Regions from separate parts of the Tessaracoccus lubricantis genome, predicted to be linked through region 1. Evidence: riboswitches for the same ligand, from Rfam matches in the RefSeq annotation. Region 1 holds a riboswitch; the other holds the start of a gene.

What was found. Region 1 has a riboswitch for cobalamin ahead of cobI (precorrin-2 C(20)-methyltransferase). Riboswitches for the same ligand answer to the same signal wherever they lie in the genome.
Region 2: another riboswitch for cobalamin. It lies ahead of ABEA30_RS03810 (ribonucleoside-diphosphate reductase subunit alpha); the one in region 1 lies ahead of cobI (precorrin-2 C(20)-methyltransferase).

What each region holds. Positions count from the first base shown of each region.
Region 1 covers NZ_BAABLV010000031.1:19,255-29,992, forward strand. Annotated here, with positions in the region: gene ABEA30_RS09525 (CbiX/SirB N-terminal domain-containing protein) at 1-471, opposite strand, end outside; gene cobJ (precorrin-3B C(17)-methyltransferase) at 468-2,849, opposite strand; gene cobM (precorrin-4 C(11)-methyltransferase) at 2,846-3,676, opposite strand; gene cobI (precorrin-2 C(20)-methyltransferase) at 3,673-4,431, opposite strand; cobalamin riboswitch at 4,458-4,591, opposite strand; gene ABEA30_RS09545 (cobyric acid synthase) at 4,608-6,044, opposite strand; gene ABEA30_RS09550 (cobalamin biosynthesis protein) at 6,041-6,979, opposite strand; gene ABEA30_RS09555 (histidine phosphatase family protein) at 6,990-7,532, opposite strand; gene ABEA30_RS09560 (class I SAM-dependent methyltransferase) at 7,555-8,550, shown strand; gene ABEA30_RS09565 (gluconolaconase) at 8,531-9,265, opposite strand; gene ABEA30_RS09570 (response regulator transcription factor) at 9,289-9,819, shown strand; gene ABEA30_RS09575 (ATP-binding protein) at 9,908-10,738, shown strand, end outside.
Region 2 covers NZ_BAABLV010000012.1:87,201-97,938, forward strand. Annotated here, with positions in the region: gene coaD (pantetheine-phosphate adenylyltransferase) at 1-39, opposite strand, end outside; gene rsmD (16S rRNA (guanine(966)-N(2))-methyltransferase RsmD) at 62-637, opposite strand; gene ABEA30_RS03790 (ATP-dependent DNA helicase RecG) at 634-2,844, opposite strand; gene ABEA30_RS03795 (MFS transporter) at 2,889-4,085, shown strand; gene rpmB (50S ribosomal protein L28) at 4,139-4,324, opposite strand; gene ABEA30_RS03805 (ribonucleotide-diphosphate reductase subunit beta) at 4,424-5,416, opposite strand; gene ABEA30_RS03810 (ribonucleoside-diphosphate reductase subunit alpha) at 5,443-7,944, opposite strand; cobalamin riboswitch at 8,040-8,230, opposite strand; gene ABEA30_RS03815 (Rne/Rng family ribonuclease) at 8,315-10,738, opposite strand, start outside.

The DNA of each region.
Region 1 (10,738 bases):
CCGCTCGAGCAGCAGGCGGGCGAGGTGCACGTGGTCGGCGTTCGCCTCCGGCACCAGCGCACCCCGGCCCACGAACACGACGGTGGTCTCCGGCTCGGCCCACCCGCCGAGGGCCGCGTGCAGCCGTGCCTCCACGGCGTCGAGGAGGCGTGGGTGCGGGCCCAGGTGCGCCGCGTAGTCCACGTGGGCGCCCGGGACGGCGGAGCGGGCCGCGTCGATGAACCCGGGGATGTCGGAGCGCACGTGCCCGCCCGTGCCCAGCATCAACGGCACGACGACGGCGCGGGGGCCGTGCTCCCCCATCGCCTCTGCCAGTGCCTCGGTGATCGACGGCTCGGCCAGCTCGACGAACCCCACGCTGACCGGGGCGTCGGGCAGCCTGTCACGCACCAGTTCCGCCAGTTCCAGGCAGGCCTCGACACCGGCTTCGAGCCGCGTCCCGTGGGCCGCGATCAGCAGTGGCGTGCTCATGGCCGCTCCATCCAGGTGTAGTCGCGCGGCGTGACCATCAGCTGGCGCCCGCCGCCGGACGTGACGTACTTCGTCGACGACGAGCCCACCACGACCAGCGAGTTCATGTCCACCCATTCGGGCCGGAACTCGGCCAGCGTGGACATGATCACCTTCTGCCGGGGCCGCTCGGCCTGTTGCACCACGGCGACGGGCGTCTCGGGCGGGCGGTGTTCGCCCAGGATCTCCAGCGCCAGGGGCAGGTGCCGCACGCGCTTGCGCGAGCGGGGGTTGTAGAGGACGGTGACGAAGTCGCCGACGGCGGCGCCGCGCAGTCGCCGCTCGATGGAGGCCCACGGGGTGTGGAGGTCGGACAGCGAGATGGTGGCGTGGTCGTGGCCCAGCGGCGCGCCGAGGATGGCGGAGACCGCCAGCGAGGCGGTGACGCCGGGCACGACGTCGACGTCCACGCCGTCGGTGCCCTGCTCCAGCACGGGGCTGGCCATGGCGTAGATGGCGGGGTCGCCGCCGCAGACCAGCGCGACGTTCTCACCAGCCCGGGCCGCGTCGATCGCCGAGGCGGTGCGCTCCTCCTCGGTGCCCATCTTCGTGGCCATGATGCGGGTGCCGGGGCGGATGAGGTCGCGGACCTGCTTGACGTACGGCGCGTAGCCGACGACGTAGGTGGCCTGCTGCAGCCGCTCCTTCGCGCGGGGCGTGAGCAGGTCGCGCACGCCCGGGCCGAGACCGACGACGCTGAGTCGCCCCCGCGCGGGGATGCGGCCGACGGCGCACGTGGCGTCCTGCGTCTTCTGCTTGGTCACGACCAGCTCTGCGCCGTGGGCCAGGACGGAGGCCTCCGACACCGACGGCGTGCCGACGTGGTCGAGGGCGTACTGGCTGGGCGTCGGCACGTCGAAGACCGCAAGCTCGGCGGCCGGGTAGTCGACGAGCTTCACCCCCAACTGGTGGGCCAGCTGGAGCAGCCCGAGCTCGCCCGCCTTGGCGTCGACGGTGGTCAGCGCGGCGACGGAGTCGAGGGCGAGGTTGTGCTCCGCGAGAGTCGCCTCGAGGAGTCCCCGCAGGTGGTCCGCGCTGGTGCCCTTGTTGCAGCCCATGCCCACCACGAGGCTGCGCGGGTGCAGCACGACGGTGGGCCCTTCGACCTGTCCGGCGCTCCGCGCTGGGACAGGCTCAGGGCACGAGGAGTTCCGCGCTGGGACAGGCTCAGGGTACGAATGGTCTGTGACGAGGATCCGGGCGACGGGGTGCTCAGCGGTCTGGGACACGTTGGTGGGCAGCGGCGGGAGCGGCCACGGCTGGTGCTTCTCGACCAGGACGGGTTCGCCGTCGATGACGGCGCGGGTCACGGCCGCGACGTCGCCGGCGTAGGCCCAGCCCAAGGTGTCGAGCGCCGGGATGTTCAGCGCGTCCGTGGCCGTGGTCAGCACCGGCGTGGCGCCGGTGGCCTCCGCGATGCGGCGCGCGAGGTCGTTCGCCCCGCCCGCGTGGCCGCCCACCAGCGGCACGGCGAACCGGCCCGCCTCGTCCACCACGACCACGCCCGGGTCGGCCTTCTTGTCGTGCAGCCACGGCGCGATGATCCGCGACGTCGCGCCCAGCGCCAGGTGGCTGACGATGAGGTCACACCGCTGCCAGGCGGCGGCGAGCCCCTCGCGCGAGGGCCCGTCGAAGCGCAGGGTGGGCCCCACGACGGCGTCGATGGCGTCGGCATGCCGACGCGCCGCAGCGGAGTTCGTGACCTGCCCGATCGTGGGGGTGGCACCGCTCGAGGTGCGAGGTGCCGACGCGTCGAGGACCAGCACGACGTTGGGTTCGACCACGTCGGCGCGCAACGCCTCGTCACCGGTGAACCACCGCACCCGTTCATCAACCTCCCCCAACCGCTCGGCGACCACGAAGCGTGGCGCCCGCCCACAGGCCACCAGGGCGGCCGCGATCTCCCGCAGGCCGGAGCCCGGGCCGGTGAGCACCGCGACCTTCGGGTGCCGCAGCGCGGCGGCCACCGCGTCGTCGATGGGGCGCCCGTGGGCCGAGACCACCACGGCGTCGTCCCACGGCAGTGCCACCGCTGCGAACGCGGCCGCCACCGAGCTCACCGCGGGGCGCACCGTCACCTCGAGGCCCTCGTCGCGCAGCCTGCGCACGATGCCGTGGAAGCCGGGGTCGCCGCTGGCGAGCACCAGGGCGTCGGCGCCGTCGGGCAGCGCGCGCAGCCGCTCCAGCGCGGGGGCGAGCGCCCCCAGCACCACGCCCCGCTGCTCGTCGACGCCCAGCGCCGCCAGGTGTCGGCGCCCGCCGACCACCAGCGCGGCGCGTCCGGCGAGTTCGACCGTCTCCGGGGCCAGCTGCCCCAGGTAGCCGTGGACGTGGATCATGACAGTGCCTCCGTGACGCCACGCGTGCCCTGGGCGCGCAGGTCTGCCTGCGCGTGGGGTTCGGCCGCGCGGTACTCGTGCCGGAAACCTGGGTGGTAGAGGTGGGAACGGGTGCTCAGTGGGCCCTCGGCGAGCGCCGGCCCCACGAGCACGACGGTGTGCTTCCACAACTTGTGCTCCCGCATCGTCGAGGACAACTGGGAGAGCTCGCAGCGCAGCATCAGCTCGTCGGGCCACGTCACGCGGTACCCGACGATGCAGGGCGTCCCCGGCGGGTAGCCGCCGGCCAGGAGTTCCTCCTGCAGCACCTTGTTGCGCGCCGCCGACAGGTACAGCGCCATGGTGGCGCCGTGTGCGGCGAAGGACCTGACGGTCTCCCTCGGCGGCATGGGCGTGCGGCCGCCCTCGAGCCTGGTCAACACCAGCGACTGCGACACCTCCGGCACCGTCAACTCGACCTCCATCCGAGCGGCCGCGGCGGAGAACGCCGAGATGCCCGGCACGGATTCGACGGCGAGCCCCAGCCGGCGGATGAGGTCGCGCTGCTCCGCGGTGGCGCCGTAGATGGAGGGGTCGCCGGTGTGCACGCGAGCGACGGTGAGCCCCTCGTCGCGGGCGCGCTCGTAGACGGGGACGAGGTCCTCCAGCGATGCCGAGGCCGAGTCGATCACCTCGGCGCCGGGCTTCGCCGTCGCGACGAGGTCGGGGTGCACCAGCGACGACGCCCAGATGACGACGTCGGCCTCGGCGATCACGCGGGCCCCCCGCAGCGTGATGAGGTCTGCCGCGCCGGGACCGGCACCGACGAAGACCACGCGGCCGCTCACAGCGCGCCGCCGGTCTCGGTGCGCCGCGGGGCGCTCAGCACGGTGGAGAAGTACGGCGCCCGTTCGCCGTCGCCCAGGTCGTCCAACTGCAGCAGCCGCTGGCCCGCCAGGGAGACGTTGACCCCCACGACGCCGTCGCGCCCCTCGTCGCGCAACAGGCGCACCAGGTCGGGCAGCGTGCGGCCGCCCTTGTAGGCGACCACCGTGTCGGCGGCCCGCAGCAACTCGCGCACCCGGTCCAGCCCGACCGTCACCGGCACCAGCGCCAGGACCTCCTGCCCCTCGACGAGCGGGGTGCGCGACTCCGCCGCCAGGGCCTGCATCGCGGTGATCCCCGGGACCACCTCGACCTCCACCCCCGGCCGCGAGGCGACGACGTGGGCGGCCAGGTACGAGAACGTCGAGTACACCGACGGGTCGCCGACGGTGGCGAACGCCACCACCCCGGCCCCGCCGTCGAACTCCTCGACGGCGGCCGCGGCCGACGTGAGCCACGCCTCCTTGCGGCGCTCCGAGACGCCGCTGCGGTCCGCCATGGTGAAGGGGATGCGCCGCAGCCGCGCAGCGGGCGCCACCTCGGCGACGATCAGTTCGGCCCGGCCGGGGCCGTCGCCGGACGCCTCCGTGGCGGGCACGAGCACGACGTCGGCCGTGCGCAGCGCCTCGGCTGCCTTGAGGGTGACGTGTGTGGGATCTCCTGGCCCGACGCCGACGCCGATCAGGCGCCGGTGGGCATGGGTGGGGACGGTGTTCAACCGTGGCCTCCTTGGGTCGCTCGCCCGGACAAGTGGCCGCGCAGACAGAGTTCCTGACTCACCCCTGACAGGGGCACACAGTGGCGGGACCGTCCCGGGGTCGCACCGGGTTCCTCTGACGCTCTGCGCGTTGGCGCCCATCCTTGCAGGCGCTCCGCAGGGGCCCGACGGCGGGGTCAGCCAAGCTGCAGGAGGCGCTCCACGTCAGCGTGTTCCTCGAGCGCGTCGGCCACGGCCTCGAGCATCTGCTCGCGCCGTTCGGCGAACCCCGGTGCGGCCGAGGGCACCCAGTCGCGGCCGGCCGCGCACGCCACCTCGGCCAGCCAGGCGCGGCGGAACCCGTCGCACTCCAGCGCACCGTGCCACATGGTGCCCCATGTCTGCCCCACCCGGACGCCGCCGAGGAACTCCTCGGCCCCTGAGCCGGGCCAGCTGGACGTGCGCCCGTGGTGGATCTCGTAGCCCTCCACCGGGATGCCCCGCCACTGGCCCTTCGGGCGGCCCAACACCTTGTCGGCCTCGAACCGCACATCCACCGGCAGCAACCCCAGCCCCGGCACCGGCGCGGCGCCCCCGCTCTCCACGGGGTCGACGATGGCGCGGGCCAGCATCTGGAACCCGCCGCAGATCCCCAGCACCGGCCGCCCGGCCGCGGCGCGGGCGAGCACCGCGTCGGCCAGCCCCCTCTGGCGCAGCCAGGCCAGGTCGTGCAGCGTGGCGCGCGACCCGGGCAGCACCGCCAGGTCGGCCGCCGCCACCACTGCGGGGTCCGTCGTGACGCTCACCTGCACGCCCGGCTCGGCCGCGAGCGCGTCCACGTCCGTCGCGTTGGAGATGCGCGGCATCCGGACGACGGCGACGGTGAGCCCGCCGTCGGCCTTCCCCTCGCCGCGCCAGCGCGCCACCTCGAGGGCGTCCTCGCCGTCGACCCACATGCCCGGCAGCCACGGCACCACGCCGAAGCCGGGCAGCCCGCAGCGGCGGGTGAGTTCCTGGAGGCCCGGGTCGAGGACGGCCTGGTCGCCGCGGAACTTGTTGATGAGGTAGCCGGCCAGCAGCGCCCGGTCGTCGTCGTCCAGCAGCGCCCAGGTGCCGTAGAGCGCGGCCAGCACGCCGCCGCGGTCGATGTCGCCCACGAGCAGCACCGGCAGGTTGAAGGCCCTTGCCAGCCCCATGTTGGTGTAGTCGCCCTCGCGCAGGTTGATCTCTGCCGGCGAGCCCGCTCCCTCGCAGATCACCAGGTCGTGCGTGGCGGCCAGTTCGCGGTACGCGTCGTGCGCCGCCTCGGCCAGCAGCCGTCGCCCGGTGGCGTACTCGCCTGCGCGCAGTTCGCCGGCGGGCTGCCCGCGCAGGATCACGTGCGAGCGCCGGTCGCTGCCCGGCTTCAGGAGCACGGGGTTCAGCAGGGTCGACGGCGTCACCCCGGCGGCGATGGCCTGCAGGTACTGCGCGCGGCCGATCTCGCCGTCGGCCACCACCATGGAGTTGTTGCTCATGTTCTGCGCCTTGAACGGCGCCACGTCGATGCCCCGGCGTCGGGCCGCCCGGCACAGGCCGGCGGTGATCAGCGACTTGCCCGCATCCGACGACGTGCCGGCCACCAGGAAGCTCATCGGCGCCGCCCCAGCAACAGCGCCGCGCCCGCGGCCAGCACGGTGGCAGCCCCGGTCACCAGCGTCACCAGGTGCGCCGCCTTGCGCACCTCGCACGCGCCGGGCCGCGGGCCGTCGCCCAGCAGCCCCCGGTCCTCGACCCGGCTGGCGTAGACGTTGCGCCCGCCCAGCTGCACGTCGAGCGCTCCCGCCCACGCGGCCTCGCACCAGCCGCCGTTGGGCGAGGGGTGGTTGCCGGCGTCGCGCAGCGTGATGGTCCAGGCCTGCCGCGCCCGGCCTCCCACCGTGGGCGCCAACGCGGAGGCCAGGGCGCCGGTGATGCGCGCCGGGAAGTAGTCGAGCGCGTCGTCGAGCCGCGCGGAGGCCGTGCCGAAGCGGCCGTAGCGCTCGTCGCGGCGCCCCACCATGGCGTCGAGCGTGTTGACGGCGCGGTGCGCCAGCAGCCCGGGGACGCCGAGGATCGCACCCCAGAACAGCGAGGCCACCGCTGCGTCGGCGGCGTTCTCCGCCATGGATTCGACGGTGGCGCGGCCCAGCTCCGGGGCGTCGAGCCGGCTGGCGTCGCGGCCGCAGAGGTTGGGCAGCTGCGCTCGGGCGCGGTCCAGGTCGCCGACCTCCAGGCTGTCGGCCATGGCTTCCCCCTCCCGGACGAGGGTGCGGGCGCCGAGCACGGCCCACGTGGCCAGCGCGGTGGCGGCGGTGTGCAGCAGCGGCCGGCTGCGCGTGAGCCGTTCGGCGGCCACGCCCAGCGCCACGACCGGGGTCACGGTGGCTGCGGCGTAGACCGCACCGGCGACGACGTCGTCGCCGTACAGCGGCTCCTCGAGGCGCGCGGCGAACGTGCCGAACCAGGCCACCGGGTGGTGGCGCTTCGGGTCGCCGAGGAGCTGGTCGGCGACCACGCCCAGGGCGAGGCCGAGTGCTCTGGAGATCACGCAGCGAACCCTATCGGGCCACCTCGACGGTGCGGACCTCGCCGTTGCCGAACTCCAGCCACTCCACGTCGCGGTGGCCGCGGCCCGCGAGCACCGCCAGCAGGATGCGCAGCGTGTCGCCGTGCGAGACGAGCACCACCTCGCCGTCGGTGGGTGCGAGCCCCGCGACGAAGCCCGAGAGGCGGCCGTGCACGTCGCGGACGGACTCGCCGCCGCCCCAGCGCACCTCCGAGAGGTGGGCCCCGTCGGGCACGGGCTCCTCGGTGAGGTCGTCGTAGCTGAGGCCCTCGAGCCGGCCCAGCGCCTGCTCACGCAGTGCCGCGCAGGCCTGCACCGGCACCCCGAGCACGTCCGAGATGGCCCCGGCGGTCTGCAGTGCGCGCACCTGGTCGGAGGACCAGATCGCGGTGATGCGCCGTCCCACCAGGCCCGCCGCCGCGGCGTGCGCCTGCGCGTGCCCGAGGTCGGTGAGCGGCACGTCGACGGTCTGGCCCTGCAGCCTGCGTTGCAGGTTCCACGTCGACTGTCCGTGCCGGACGAGGTGCAAGATCACGGGCAAAGTCTAGGGTTGACCCATGAGAGACGCCGTGGACGACCTGATCTGGGACGAGGCCCCGAAGGAGGCTGCCGCCGTCGCGATCCTCGACGCGCCCGAACTGGTGGACGGCGCGTTGGGCATCACCCCCGACGTGCGGGTCTTCTGCGACGACTGGCGCGACGCGGCCTCGGTGGCCCCGGAGCTGCTGGTCGAACACCCCGACGACCTCGGCGGCGTGGACCTGGCGTTGGCCCGCCTCCCGAAGAGCCTGGCCGCCCTGGACCACCAGGCCGCCGTCGTGCAGGGGGCGCCGGACGTGACGTACCTCGGCGGGGCGCGGATCCGGCACATGAACTACTCGATGAACGAGGTGCTCGCCAAGCACTTCGCGGCCGTGAACGCGTCGCTGGGCCGCTCCAAGTCACGCGTCCTGCGGGCGTACGGCCCGCAGGGCCTGGAGTCGGACTGGCCGAAGGTGCGCCAGCACGACGACCTCGGGTTCGCCGTGGCCGCCTACGGCGCCACGTTCGGCGGCACCAAGGTCGACCCGGGCACGCGACTTCTGCTGATGGCGCTGGCCGGCGGCGGCGACCACGCGCGGCTCGAGGCCGGCACCGTGCTGGACTGGGGCTGCGGCAACGGCTCGGTGGCCATGTGGTTGGCGAAGGAGGGCATGGGCGTGCTGGCCCGCGACGTGAGCTGGTCGGCAGTGGCCGGCACCGCCGTCGCCGCCGAGGTCAACGGCCTCACCGTGGACGCCACCTGGGGCGACGGGCTCGACGGCTACGCCGACCACAGCGTCGACGCCATCGTCACCAACCCGCCGTTCCACCAGGGGGTGGCGAAGGACTCCACCGACACCCTCAAGATGTTCGACGAGGCCTCGCGCGTGCTGCGGCCCGGCGGCCAGCTGTGGTGCGTGTACAACTCGCACCTGCCGTACCGCCGGGCGCTCAGCGAAAGGCTCGGCCCCACCCGCGTCGTGGCGCAGGATCGGCACTACACGGTCACGGTCACGTCGTCGGGTCGGTGACCACCTCGTAGGGCGGCAGGCCCACCGTCTCGTCGAACTTGCTGTCGACGTAGAGGATGCGGCCGCGCAACACCTTGGCGGTGGTGAGCACGCGGTCGGGCGCGGTGTCGACCTGGCCGATGAGCTGGGCCGCGGTGCCGTCCGCGGCGAGCCGCAGCGTGGCGACCTTCCTGGTGAAGTTGCGCACGACGGTGAGGCGGTTGCCCTGGCGCACGAGGCCGTCGGCGTTGGTGAGGTCCGCGCCGCCGGTGGCCACCGGCGTGGCCCCGCCGGTCACCGAATCGAAGCGCCACAGCTGGCCAGTGGTGCCCTGCGCCACGACGAGGGCCCTGCGGTCCGCCGTCAGCACGATGCCGCCGAGGTTGAAGCCGGTGAAGACCACGATCTCGTCGGTGGCGTCGGCCCACAGGGTCGCCTGGAAGCCCGAGCCGTCGTCGGCTACGCGGAAGACCTGCGGCCCGGTGTTCAGGCCGTTGGGGCCGCCGGCGAGGTAGACGCGGCCCTCGGCGTCGACGGTGATGCCGCGCGCGGTGAACCGGCCGTCGGCTCCGGCGTCCTTCCGCACCTCGGTCTGGGCGGAATTGGCGGTGCCGAGACCACCCCGCCCGACACCCGCGGCCACGGGCTCACCGGCATCCGCGACCGCGCGGCAGCGCTGGGCGGCGCGGCCTACGTCGAGAGCGCCCCCGGCGAGGGCACCACCGTGTCCGTCCACCTACCCATCGATGGAGGCTCCCGATGATCCGGATCGTGCTGGTCGACGACCACCCGGTGGTGCGCGCCGGGCTGAGGGCGCTCGTCGAGGGGCAGGAGGGCCTCACCGTGGTGGCGGAGGCCGACGGGCTCGACGCCGCGCTGGCCGCAGTCGCCGGGACGTCGCCCGACGTGGTGCCGATGGACCTCAGCCTGGGCGACGGCGAGGTGGGCGGCGCACAAGTGACCGCCGCGCTGCGCGCGCTGCCGCAGCCGCCGGAGGAGTTGTTCGCCGGCATCCGCTCGACCGCGCGCGGCGAGACGGTACTGGCGCCGTCGGTGGCCGCCACGCTGGTGCGCCGCACCACGCCGGGCGCCACCACCATCACCGAGCGCGAGGTGGAGGTGCTCGAGCTGCTCTCGCGCGGCCTGGGTAACCGGGAGATGGCGCGCGAGCTGTTCGTCTCTGAGGCGACGGTGAAGTCGCACCTGTCGCACATCTACACCAAGCTGGGCGTAGACACCCGCGCCGGTGCGGTCGCGGCGGCGATCGAGCGCCGGATCATCCGCGCCTGAGCCGTGAGGACCCCTTGACTTACCACTTACTTACCAGGCGGTAAGCTTCCTGGTAAGTTATGTGGGAAGCCATTGTGGGAAGAGAGTCATGGAAGCTCCAGCCCTGACAGAACTCATCGCCGAATTGCGCCTGGTCGGAACTGATGAGCAAGACATCGAGATCAAATCCGGGGTGGGCAAGGACATCCTGGAGACGCTGAGTTCCTTTTCCAACACAGCAGGCGGCCTCATCATCGTCGGGCTCGCCGAAGGGGCAGGTTTTGCGCCCGTTGATGATTTCGACGCGCGTAAGGCGCGGGATCAACTCGCGAGCCGGATGAATGAGCTGACTCCACCGGTGCGGGGCACTCTGGACATCGTGCCGTACGAGGATGGCGCACTCTTGCTCGCACGGATTCCAGAGCTCCAGCCGCGCGACAAGCCCTGCTACATCACCGCGCGTGGTCGGTACCAAGGCGCCTTCATCCGTGTCGGCGATGGCGACCAGCGGCTGGACGCCTACGAAGTGGACCGGCTGGTGGAGGAACACCGCCAGCCCACCTGGGACGACGAACCGGTGCCTCAGGCAACCCTGGCGGACGTGATGCCCGAGGCGCTGGTCAGCTACCTCGATTCACAACGCCACGTCAGAAGACGGACATTTTCACAAGGCGACGACATCGCAATGCAACGCCTGCACGTGGTCAAGGAGGGAGCCCCCACGCTCGCCGCGATACTGGCCATGGGCGAGTACCCTCAGGGGTTCTTCCCTCGGCTGACGGTGTCCTTCGCGCACTTCCCGGGGACCACCAAGGGCGACATCGCCGAGGGGCTCCGGTTGCTCGACAGCCAGACGCTGACCGGCCCGATTCCGGAGCTGGTCGAACAGTCCGTTGCCATGGTGGCCAGGAGCATGGCGACCGGGGCCATCATGGAAGGC
Region 2 (10,738 bases), on a different contig from region 1:
CGTGATGGGGTCGAACGAGCCGGGGCACAGGACCTTCATTCGGGTGAGCCTAGCGCACGGGTCACTCGACCGAGCCGTAGTACAGCACCGTCTCCCCGTAGCGCTTCTCCCAGGTCTCGGTGAAGGCCGGGGGCCACTGCGGCGCGCGGTCGCGCTTCGAGCGTTCCACGACGACGAGCCCGCGCTCGGCCACGACCCCATCCGCCAGCCCCGCCAACAGCCGCTCGACCTCCTCCGTGGTGACGCCGTAGGGCGGGTCCATGACCACGAGGTCGAACGAGCGGGTGGCCCCGTCGACGTAGGTCTGCGCCTTGGCCGCGCGCACGTCGGCCGACACCCCGATGCTGCGGGCGTTGGCGGTGATCAGCGCGGCCGTCGCCCTGTCGGACTCCACGAGCACGACGGGGTGCGCGCCCCGGCTGGCGGCCTCGAGGCCGATGGCCCCCGAGCCCGCGAACAGGTCGAGCACCGAGTAGCCGTGCAGGTGCTCGGCGGCGTCGTGGTCTGCGGTGTCGAACCAGTTCACCAGCGACGAGAAGAGCCCTTCGCGGGTGCGGTCCGTCGTGGGGCGGGTGGTGTCGCCCTTGGGGGTGTCGAGGCGGCGGCCCTTGGCCCTACCGGCGATGATGCGGCTCACGTCTTCTCCATCCAGTCGGCTGCGGCGACCTCCTCAGCCTTGGCCATGAGGTCTGCCAGCAGCGGGTCGGTCCCGGCACGCGGGTCCGCAAGGACCTGCTCGGCCAGGGTCTTGGCGCGCCGGATCACGTCCGCGTCGTCGAGCGCCCGCAGCAGCTTGAGGGAGCCGGCCCCTGACTGGGCCGCGCCCAGCACGTCGCCCTCACGACGCAGCTGCAGGTCGAGCTCTGCCAGCTCGAACCCGTCGGTGGTCTTCGTCATCGCGGTCAGCCGCGTGTGCGCGTCGAGGTTGTCCCCCACCGCCGCCAGCAGGAGGCACAGCCCCGCGTGCCCGCCGCGCCCGATGCGGCCGCGGAGCTGGTGCAGCTGCGACAGGCCGTACCGGTCGGCGTCCATGATGACCATGACGGTGGCGTTGGGCACGTCGACGCCCACCTCGACCACCGTGGTGGCCACCAGCACGTCGAGCTGGCCGGCTGCGAAGGCCTCCATCGCCGCGTCGCGGTCCTGCACGTGCTGCTTGCCGTGCACCACGCCGACGCGCAGGCCCTGCAGCGGCCCGGTGGCCAGCTGGGGCGCGAGGTCCTCGACGGCGGTGAGGCCCTCCCCGTCCTTCGCGGTGATCGCCGGGCACACGACGAACGCCTGCCGCCCGGCAGCGACCTCCTCGCGGATCCGCTCCCAGGCCCTGGCCACCCAGCCGGGGTTGCGCTGGGTGTCGACGAACACCGTCTGCACCTCCGCGCGGCCGACGGGGCGTTCCCGCAGCTCACTGGTCTCGAGGTCACCGAAGACGGTCATGGCGATCGAGCGCGGGATGGGCGTGGCCGTCATCACGAGCGTGTGCGGCCTGGCGGCGGCCTTGGCCGACAGCGCCGCGCGCTGTTCGACGCCGAACCGGTGCTGCTCGTCGACGACGACCAGGCCCAGGTCGAAGAACTCCACGGGGTCTGACAGCAGCGCGTGCGTGCCCACGACGATGCCGGCCTCCCCGGTCACGATCGCGTTGAGCGCCTCGCGCTTGGCCGCCGTGGAACGGGAGCCGGTGAGCAGCACCACGTCCGTGGCCTCGGGGTGTGAGCCCAACGAACGGCCCTGCCCCAGGTCACCCATGAAGCGCGTGATGGTGTGGAAGTGCTGCTTGGCCAGCACCTCGGTGGGGGCCAGCAGGACGGCCTGGCCGCCGGCATCCACCACCGCCAGCATCGCGCGCAGCGCCACGAGCGTCTTGCCGGAGCCCACCTCGCCCTGCAGGAGCCGGTTCATGGGCGCGGCGCGGGCCAGCTCGTCGAAGACCTGTTCGCCGATCGACACCTGCCCCGACGTGAGCGCGAACGGCAACCGCTCGTCGAAGGCGTCCAGCAGCCCGCCCACGCGACGGGGGCGCGGCGTGGCGTGCTCCCCCGCGTACTGGCGGCGCCGCTGGGCCATCGCCAGCTGGATGCCGAAGGCCTCGTCGAACTTGAGGCGGGCCTTGCCCACCTCGGCCTGCTGCCGGTCCGTCGGCTGGTGCACGGCGGTGAGCGCCGCCTGGAACGGCAGGACCCCGGCCTCCTGCACCACCCACTCCGGCAACGTGTCGCCCGCGACGGCGGGCAGCGCCATCTGGATGGCCTCGGCGATGACCCAGGTGGGCAGCTTGCCGTGCGCCGGGTAGAGGCCCACCAGCGTGGATCGCTGCACCGCGCGGCTCATGGCCGCCCTGGTCTGCTGCTTCTCGTTCTTCGGGTTGCGCACGGCGGCGCCGTCGAGCATCACGAACTGCGGATGGGTCAGCTGCAACTGGTCGCGGAACATGCCGACCTTGCCGATGAAGATGCCGCGGCGCTCCCCCGACAGCAGTTCGCTGACCCACCAGTCGGCCATGGCCTGCGCCCTGCCCTGTGAGCGGGCGTCCTTGGCGCGCGGCATGAAGAACGTCACGTCGACGTCGGTGAAGCCGTCGGTGATCACGGCGTTGACCCGGAGTTGGCCGTGGGACCCTGCCTGCGAGGCGCCCTTGACCCGGGCCACGAGCGCGGCGTCCTCGCCGATCCGCAGCCCGGAGAAGTCCGACATCTCCGAGCCCGCCAGGTACCTGCGCGGCACGTGCCGCAACAGGTCGTCGACGGTGTGGATGTCGAGCTTGGCGAACTCCTTGGCCGTGGGCCCACCGACGACGTCCGCGAGGCGCCGGTGCAGTTCACGGTAGATGGTGGTTCGCCACATGCGCACAACCCTACCGACCGCGCCCGACACTAGATTGGACCACCATGTACCGCCTGATCTTCTGGCCGGTCCTGATGCCGTCGTTCCTGTTCGCCGTCGGCAGCGGGGCCATGCTCCCCGTGATGGTGCTGGCGCTGCTGCAGCTCGGGGCGTCCGAGGCCCTCGCCAGCGCCACCATGGCGCTGTTCGGCGCGGCCGCGCTGGTGGTGACGGTGCCGGTGGGTGCGCTCATCGACCGGGTGGGCGACAAGCGGGCGATGACGCTGGCCACGGCGTCCTCCGCCGTGCTGTTCGGGCTCACGGTGGTGGCGCTGGCCAACCCGTCGTCGTACTCCCTGCCGCTGTTCGTCGGGGCGCTGGTGCTCCAGACGCCGGCGTCGGTGGCCTGGAACCTGGCCCGCCAGGCCATCCTGGCGGAATCTGTGCCGACGGCGCAGCGCGGGCTGGCCATGACCGCGCTGGGCGGCACGATGCGGGCCGGCAACCTGGTGGGGCCGCTGTGCGGGGCGCTGCTGCTGCTGTGGCTGCCGCTGTGGTCGGTCTTCGTGTTCGGGGCGGCGATGGCCGTCGTGGCCACCGGGATGCTCTACGTCAAGCGCCTCAACCGCGCCTTCGACGCGCATGTGCAGCAGAGCATCGCCGCCCACGCGGAGGACCAGGACACGGTGGGCGTGCGCTGGGCCGCGGTGACGCTGGCCGGCCTCGCCATGACGGCGCTGACCATCGCCCGCATCGGGCAGCCGATCCTGATCGCGCTGTGGGGCGTGCACCTGGGGTGGAGCGAGGCGCAGATCTCCTTCACCGTGGCGCTGGGCTCCGGCATCGAACTGCTGCTGATGTTGCCCGGTGGCCATCTCAAGGACGCCATGGGGCGGGCGTTCACCCTCGTGGCCTGCCTGCTGGTCTACGGCTCCGGGTTCGCGCTCGCGCCGCTGTGGCCCACGTCCGCCGGGTTCGTGGCCGCGGTGGTGGTGATGAGCATCGGCAACGGGCTGGGGGCCGGCATCAACATGACCATCGGGGCGGACCTGTCCCCCGTACGCGGGCGGGCGAAGTTCCTCAGCATCTGGGCCATGTTCAGCCAGGGCGGCGCGCTGGGTGGCCCGCTGCTGATCTCCGGCCTGCTGGCGGCGGCGTCGCTGCCGACGGCGATGTTCGCCGTCGCCGGGATCGCCGGGGCCGGCGCCGTGTGGATGGGAGGGTGGGCCCGCTTCGTCGGGCTGCCCGGCCGGGCACGCTGACACAGCAAAACCGGCGGCCCGCTCAGCGGACCGCCGGTTTCAGCTGTCTCAGTTCAGCGCGAGACCTTGCCAGCCTTCAGGCACGAGGTGCACACGTTGACGCGCATCGCGGTACCGTCGACGGTAGCGCGGACACGCTGGATGTTCGGGTTCCAGCGACGGTTGGTCTTCTTCTTCGACCAGGGCTTGTTGTGACCGAAGCCGGGTCCCTTGGCGCAAACTTCACACTTGGCAGCCACTGGAATCTCCTTGTTGGTTCGTTTGGGGGTTCACCTCCGAAAAGGCAACCGCACAATGTTAACCCGTCGCGAACGGATTCGCCAAACCGGCCGAGGGCCTCAATCCCCCCGTCGGCTGGCCATCGCGTTGACCTCGTACGACGTGTTGGTGGCCTCGAAGAAGTTCACCAGTTGCAGGGTGTCGTTGGCGGTGGCCATCCACTTCGCGGGGTTGGCCACGTGGTACTCGGGCTCGAAGCCCAACTCCTCCAGTCGCCGGTCCGTGAGGTAGCGGACGTAGTCGTTGACCACCTCCGCGTTGAGGCCGAGGATGCCGCGGGGCAGCAGGTCGCGGTTGTAGGCGACCTCCATGTCCACGGCAGACAGGATCATCTGCCTGATCTCGGCCGCGAACTCGTCGGTGGCGACCTCCGGGTTCTCCTCGAGCACGGTGAGGATGAGGTTGATGCCGAACTTCAGGTGCAGCGACTCGTCGCGCACGATCCAGTCGATCAGCGAGCCGAAGTTGCGCAGCAGGTTGCGCTGCCGGAATGACAGCGCAACCATGAACCCCGAGTAGAACCAGATGCCCTCGAGGATCACGTTGTAGGCCACCAGGTTGCGCACGAAGTCCCGCTTGCCCGCCACCGTCGAGATGTCCAGGCCCTGCTCGGTCATGCGCCTGATGTAGCGCACCTCGAACTCCTCCTTGGCCGCCATCGACGCGACGTCCACGTGCGCCCCGTAGGCCGCCTCGCGGTCGACGGGGAACGTCTCGAGCACGTACTCGAACGCCATGCAGTGGTTGGCCTCCTCCCACATCTGCTTGGCCAGGTACAGGTGTGCCTCAGCGGCGTTGACGTAGGGGTACACGCCGAACGCGAGTGCCTTGTTGACCAGCAGTTCGTTGGGGTTGAAGTAGCTCATGAGGTAGGTGAGCGCGTGCCGTTCGTCGTCGCTCATCCGGTGGAAGTCCGCCAGGTCCTCGCCCAGCTGGATCTCGTTGGGGAACCACGTGTTGGCCACGGCCTGGTCGTACAGGTCCATCGCCCACGGGTACGTGACGGGTTTCAGCAGGAGCCCGTCCTGGATGCCGGTGCCGAGAATGCCCATGTCTGTCTCCTTCGTCCTCTTGTTCGTCACTGGCAGGAATCGCACTGCAGGCGTTCCTGGGGGTCGACGGGGCAGGCTGCACCGTCGACGACCTCGATGGCCTGCGGCTGGAGCGCCACGACGGCGGGCCGGGCGGCTCCGAAGCCTCGGCGCGCCCCTCCCCCGGCGCCGGTGAGCTCGGCGGCCTTGTTGACCTTGACAGTGCTCTGCTCCGCGGTGTGGCGCGGCATCATGTGCAGGTAGTAGGTGGTCTTGACGCCCATCCGCCACGCCAGCTGGTACAGGTCCTCCATCGTCGAGACGTCCCGGTCGGCGAGGTAGATGTTGCGGCTGATCGCCTGGTCGATCCACTTCTGGGCCCGGGCCGCCACGTGCAGGTAGGCGGCGGGGTCCACCTGGAAGCTGGTGCGGTAGGTCTCCTTCAGGCGCGCCGGCACTGCGGGCAGCACGCTGAGGTCGCCCTGGCTGCGCAGGAGGTCGTCGCGCACCTCCTCCCAGAGGCCGAGCGCCTTGAGGTCGGCCACCAGGTTGCGGTTGACCTCCAGGAACTTGCCCGACGACGTCGCCCGGCTGAACAGCTGCGAGAACTGCGGGTCGATGCCTGGCGTGGTACCGGCCACGAGGCCGATCGAGGCCGTCGGGGCGATCGCCAGCAGCGTCGCGTTGCGGATGCCGCCACGCACCTTTGCCCGCAGGAGATCCCAGTCGAGCCGCGCCGTGCGGTCGACGTCGACCCGTACGCCGCGGTCGCGTTCGAGGGCCTCGAGCGAGTCCAGCGGCACCCAGCCCTGCGACCAGCGGGAGCCGGCGAAGTTGGGGTACGGCCCACGCTCGCGCGAGAGGTCGCAGGAGGTGTCGATCGCGTGCCAGCTGATGAACTCCATCACCTCGTCGACCAGGTCGTAGGCAGCTGGGGAGTCGTACGCGTGGCCCAGCCTCTCGAGCACGTCGGTCAGGCCCATCACGCCCAGCCCGACGGCGCGGTTCTCGCGGTTGGCGCGCTCGGCCTCGCCCACCGACGAGATCGTGATGTCGACCAGGTTGTCGAGCTGCCGCACGGCGGTGCGGACGGTGGCCGCCAGCTGGTCCCACTGGAAGGAGCCGCCGTCGAGGTGCCGGGCGAGGTTGACCGAGGCGAGGTTGCACACCGCGACGTTGTCCTCGTCCTGCGGCAGGCAGATCTCGGTGCACAGGTTGGACAGGTGGATGGTGCCGGTGTTGTTGTTGAGCGCGCGCGTGTTGATCGTGTCCTTCCAGGTCAGCCACGGGTGCGACGTGGTCTGGAGCGTCACGAGGATCTGGCGGTACTGCTCGCGGGCGCGGACCTTGCGGAAGCGCACCAGCTCGCCGCTCTCCGCCAGCGCGACGTACTCGGCGTAGCGGGCGGAGAACGCCGCCCCGTAGAGCTCCACCAAGTCGGGGGTGTCGAGGGGGTCGAACAGGTACCAGTCGGCGTCGTCGGCCACCCGCTTCATGAACTCGTCGCTGATCCACACGGCGGTGTTGGCGGTGCGCACGCGCCGGTACGGGTCTCCGGAGTTCTGCTTGAGGTCGAGGAACTGGCCGAAGTCGAGGTGCCAGTTCTCCATGTAGAAGCACAGCGCGCCGAACTTCTTGCCGCCGCGCGAGACGGCGCGCAGCGTGGAGTCGATGGTGTGCATGAACGGGATCGGGCCGGTCGAGGTGGTCTGGTTGGACCGGATCGGCGAGCCCTCGCAGCGCAGCTTCGACACCGACAGACCGATGCCGCCGGTGCCCTTGGTGAGCCACATCACGTCGCGCACGGACTTGCCGATGTGCTCGATCTGGTCCTCCAGCTGCATGACGAAGCAGTTCGACAGCTGCGCGTAGCTCGTGCCCGCGTTGGCCAGCGTGGAGCCGGCGGCGAGGTAGCGCAGCTGGCTCATGGCGTCGTACAGCTCCAGCGCCACCGACGTGGGGTCGGCCTCGTTGAGGCTGAGCCCCATCGCGACGCGCATCCAGAAGAACTGCGGCACCTCGAGGGGCAGGCGGCCTGCGGCGGTCAGGAGGTAGCGGTTGCGCATGGTGGTCACGCCGATGTGGCGCAGCAGGTCGTCGCGCTCGGGTCGCAGCGCCCGGGCGAGCACCTCCAGGTCGAACGACGTCGCCAGCCGCGCATCGAGGAGCCCGGCGGCGACTGCGTGGGTGATCGTGGGGCCGAAGTGCGCCACGTGCAGCTGCCGGATGGTCTCGGGGGCGCCGTCGCCGAACAGGTCGTGGGTGTCGCCGAAGACCGCCTTGTAGATGCGCTTGACGAGCAGGCGGGCGGCGATGGTGTCGTAGGCCGGGTCGTCCTTGACGTTGGCGAGCGCCACCTGGATGACGGCCTCGTCGAGTTCCTCGGTGGTGATCTGGTCGAAGAGGGTGATCTCGACCTCGGACTGGAGCTGGACGGCGCGGGTGAGGTCGTCGTCGAGACCCCGGGCGGCGTCGACGATCGACGCGGCCACCTCCCCGCCGTCGTACGGGACAAGGGAGCCGTCGCGTTTGCGGACACGGATGGACATGGGTGTTTCCTCGCACTCGGTGTGGAGTTCGAGAGGAGGCGGAGCGTCCTGCGCTGGCGGGGCCGTTTCCACGCGGCTCTCGAACCGGACCCCGCGGATGCGGGGCCACGCAGGCAGGTCTTCGGACTCGTGAGCCACCTACTGGCCGTCGCTTCCCGGGGATCACCCAGTGCCGATGACGGCGTTCGTTCTCACTCACCGCTGCGGGACAGTTCCGGATTCACACCGGATTCCCTCTTAGCCGCTGCCCTCGCGGGCGGCGGAACCATGCGATGTCGCCACCATATCTGGTGAATCACATCGATGTAAACACCACATGTAGGAATGCAGAAGGGGCGGGCGACCAGGTCGCCCGCCCCTCCCGGGTGGATCAGCGTCCGCGTCCGCCGCGTCGGCGGCCGTTGCCGCCCTTGCGCTCGCCACCGTCGGCGGGGGCCTGCGAGTCCACGGGCTCCTCGAAGCGGTGGTAACCGGAGCCGTTGCAGTGCTCGCAGGGCTCGGTGAAGGCCTCCTGGAGGCCGGTGCCGATGCGCTTGCGGGTCAGCTGGACCAGGCCGAGGCTGGTGACCTCGGAGACCTGGTGGCGGGTCCGGTCGCGGCTCAGGCACTCGACGAGCCTGCGCAGCAGCAGGTCGCGGTTGCTGGGCAGGACCATGTCGATGAAGTCGATCACGATGATGCCGCCCAGGTCCCGCAGCCGCAGCTGGCGCACGATCTCCTCGGCCGCCTCCAGGTTGTTGCTGGTGACGGTGGCCTCGAGGTTGCCGCCGGCGCCGGTGAAGCGGCCGGTGTTGACGTCGATGACGGTCATGGCCTCCGTGCGGTCGATCACGAGCGAGCCGCCCGACGGCAGGAACACCTTGCGATCGAGCGCCTTGGCGATCTGCTCGTCGATCTTGAAGCGCGCGAAGACGTCCTTGCCGTCCTCGCCCACCTCGAAGCGCTCGACGCGCTCCGCCAGGTGTGGCGCCACGTGCGAGACGTAGGCGGAGATGGCCTCGAACGAGTCCTCCTGACCGCCGTCGCCCTGGACGATCAGCTGGCCGAAGTCCTCGGTGAACAGGTCGCGCACGATGCGCAGCGTCAGGTCGGGCTCGGAGTAGAGGGCCTGCGGCGCCCCACCCTTCGTCGACTTCTTCTCGATGACCTCCCACTGGGCCTTGAGGCGGTTGACGTCGCGGACGAGCTCCTCCTCCGGGATGCCCTCCGCGGCGGTGCGCACGATCACGGACTCGTTGTCCGAGATGAGGCCGCTCAGGATGCCGCGCAGGCGGTTGCGCTCCGTGTCGGGCAGCTTGCGCGAGATGCCGGAGAGGTGGCCGCCCGGCGAGTAGACGATGTAGCGGCCGGGCAGCGAGATGTGGCCGGTGAGGCGGGCACCCTTGGCGCCGACGGGGTCCTTGGTGACCTGCACCAGAACCGACTGGCCGGACTTGAGCACGTTTTCGACCTTGCGGTTCTCACCCGTGACCTCGAAGGCGTCCCAGTCCACCTCGCCGGCGTACAGCACGGCGTTGCGTCCGCGGCCGATGTCGATGAAGGCCGCCTCCATGCTCGGCAGCACGTTCTGCACCTTGCCGAGGTAGATGTTGCCGATCAACGACGCGGCCGAGGCCTTGTCGACGTAGTGCTCGACGAGGATGTCGTCCTCGACGACGGCGAGCTGCGTGTACTCCTCCGACTGGCGGATCACGAGCTTGCGGTCCACGGACTCGCGGCGGGCCAGGAACTCGGCCTCGCTGAGGATGGGGGCGCGACGGCGGCCCGCGGCGCGGGACTCCTTGCGGCGCTGGCGCTTGGCCTCCATGCGGGTGGAGCCCTCGATGCCGGTCACCTCGTCGTCGTGGCTGCCCTCACCCGAGGAGTCGCCGTTGCGGCGACGGCGACGCCTGCGGCGGCGGATGGTGCTGCCGTCGCCGTCGGCGTCGTCGGAGGAATCGGCGGAGTCGCCGTTGTCGTCCGTGTCGGTGTCAGAGGAGTCGGCCTGGTCCTCATCGGAATCCTCGGCGGAATCGTCCTCGTCACTCTCGGCGTCGCCTCGACCGCCACGGCGGCGACGGCGGCCACCACGGCGACGGCGGCGGCGGGCAGGGCGGTCGTCCTCGGCCGAGTCCTCGTCGTCGGCGTCCTCTTCCGCGGCGTCCGCAGCGGTGTCGGACTCCTCGGCCTCCTGGGCGTCGGATCCCGCTTCGGTGGACTCCTCGTCTTCCTCGCCCTCCTCGTCGATCACGGTGGCCGTGCCTGCGACGCCGGCCGCGATGGCACCGGCCAACGCGGCGAGCTGGGCCTCACGGGCCTCTGCCGTCATGAACGGGTCGCTGAGCACGGCCTTGCGCGCCTCGGCGACTTCCTCGGCCGCGCGCAGGGCGGCGGCGATGGGATCCTCGTCGGGGTTGGCGGCGGTGCTGCGCGGCTCGGGTGCGGCGGCCGGGCGGCCCGCACGGCGGCGGCGCGCGCGGGGCGCGGCCTCCCTCGGCTCCTCAGACGCTGCGTCGACCTGCTCCGACTCGGGCTCCGCCGGCGCCGCAGCGGCGGCAGCAGGCTCGATGGCGCGGGCCTCGGGGCGGCCCCCGATGGCCGCGGGCTCGCGGGGGGCCTCCGCCTCCGGCGCCGCGGCCTTGCGCGTGGCGCGACGGCGGCGGACGGGCTGCACCTGCTCGGCCGGCGCCTCAGCGGCCGCAGGCTCCTGGCTGGCGGGCTCCGCGACCGGCTCCGGGGTTGCGTCGGCGGCGACCTCCGGGGCCTTCTCAGCGGCGGCCGCCTTGCGGGTGGCGCGGCGACGGACCGGCTTCTG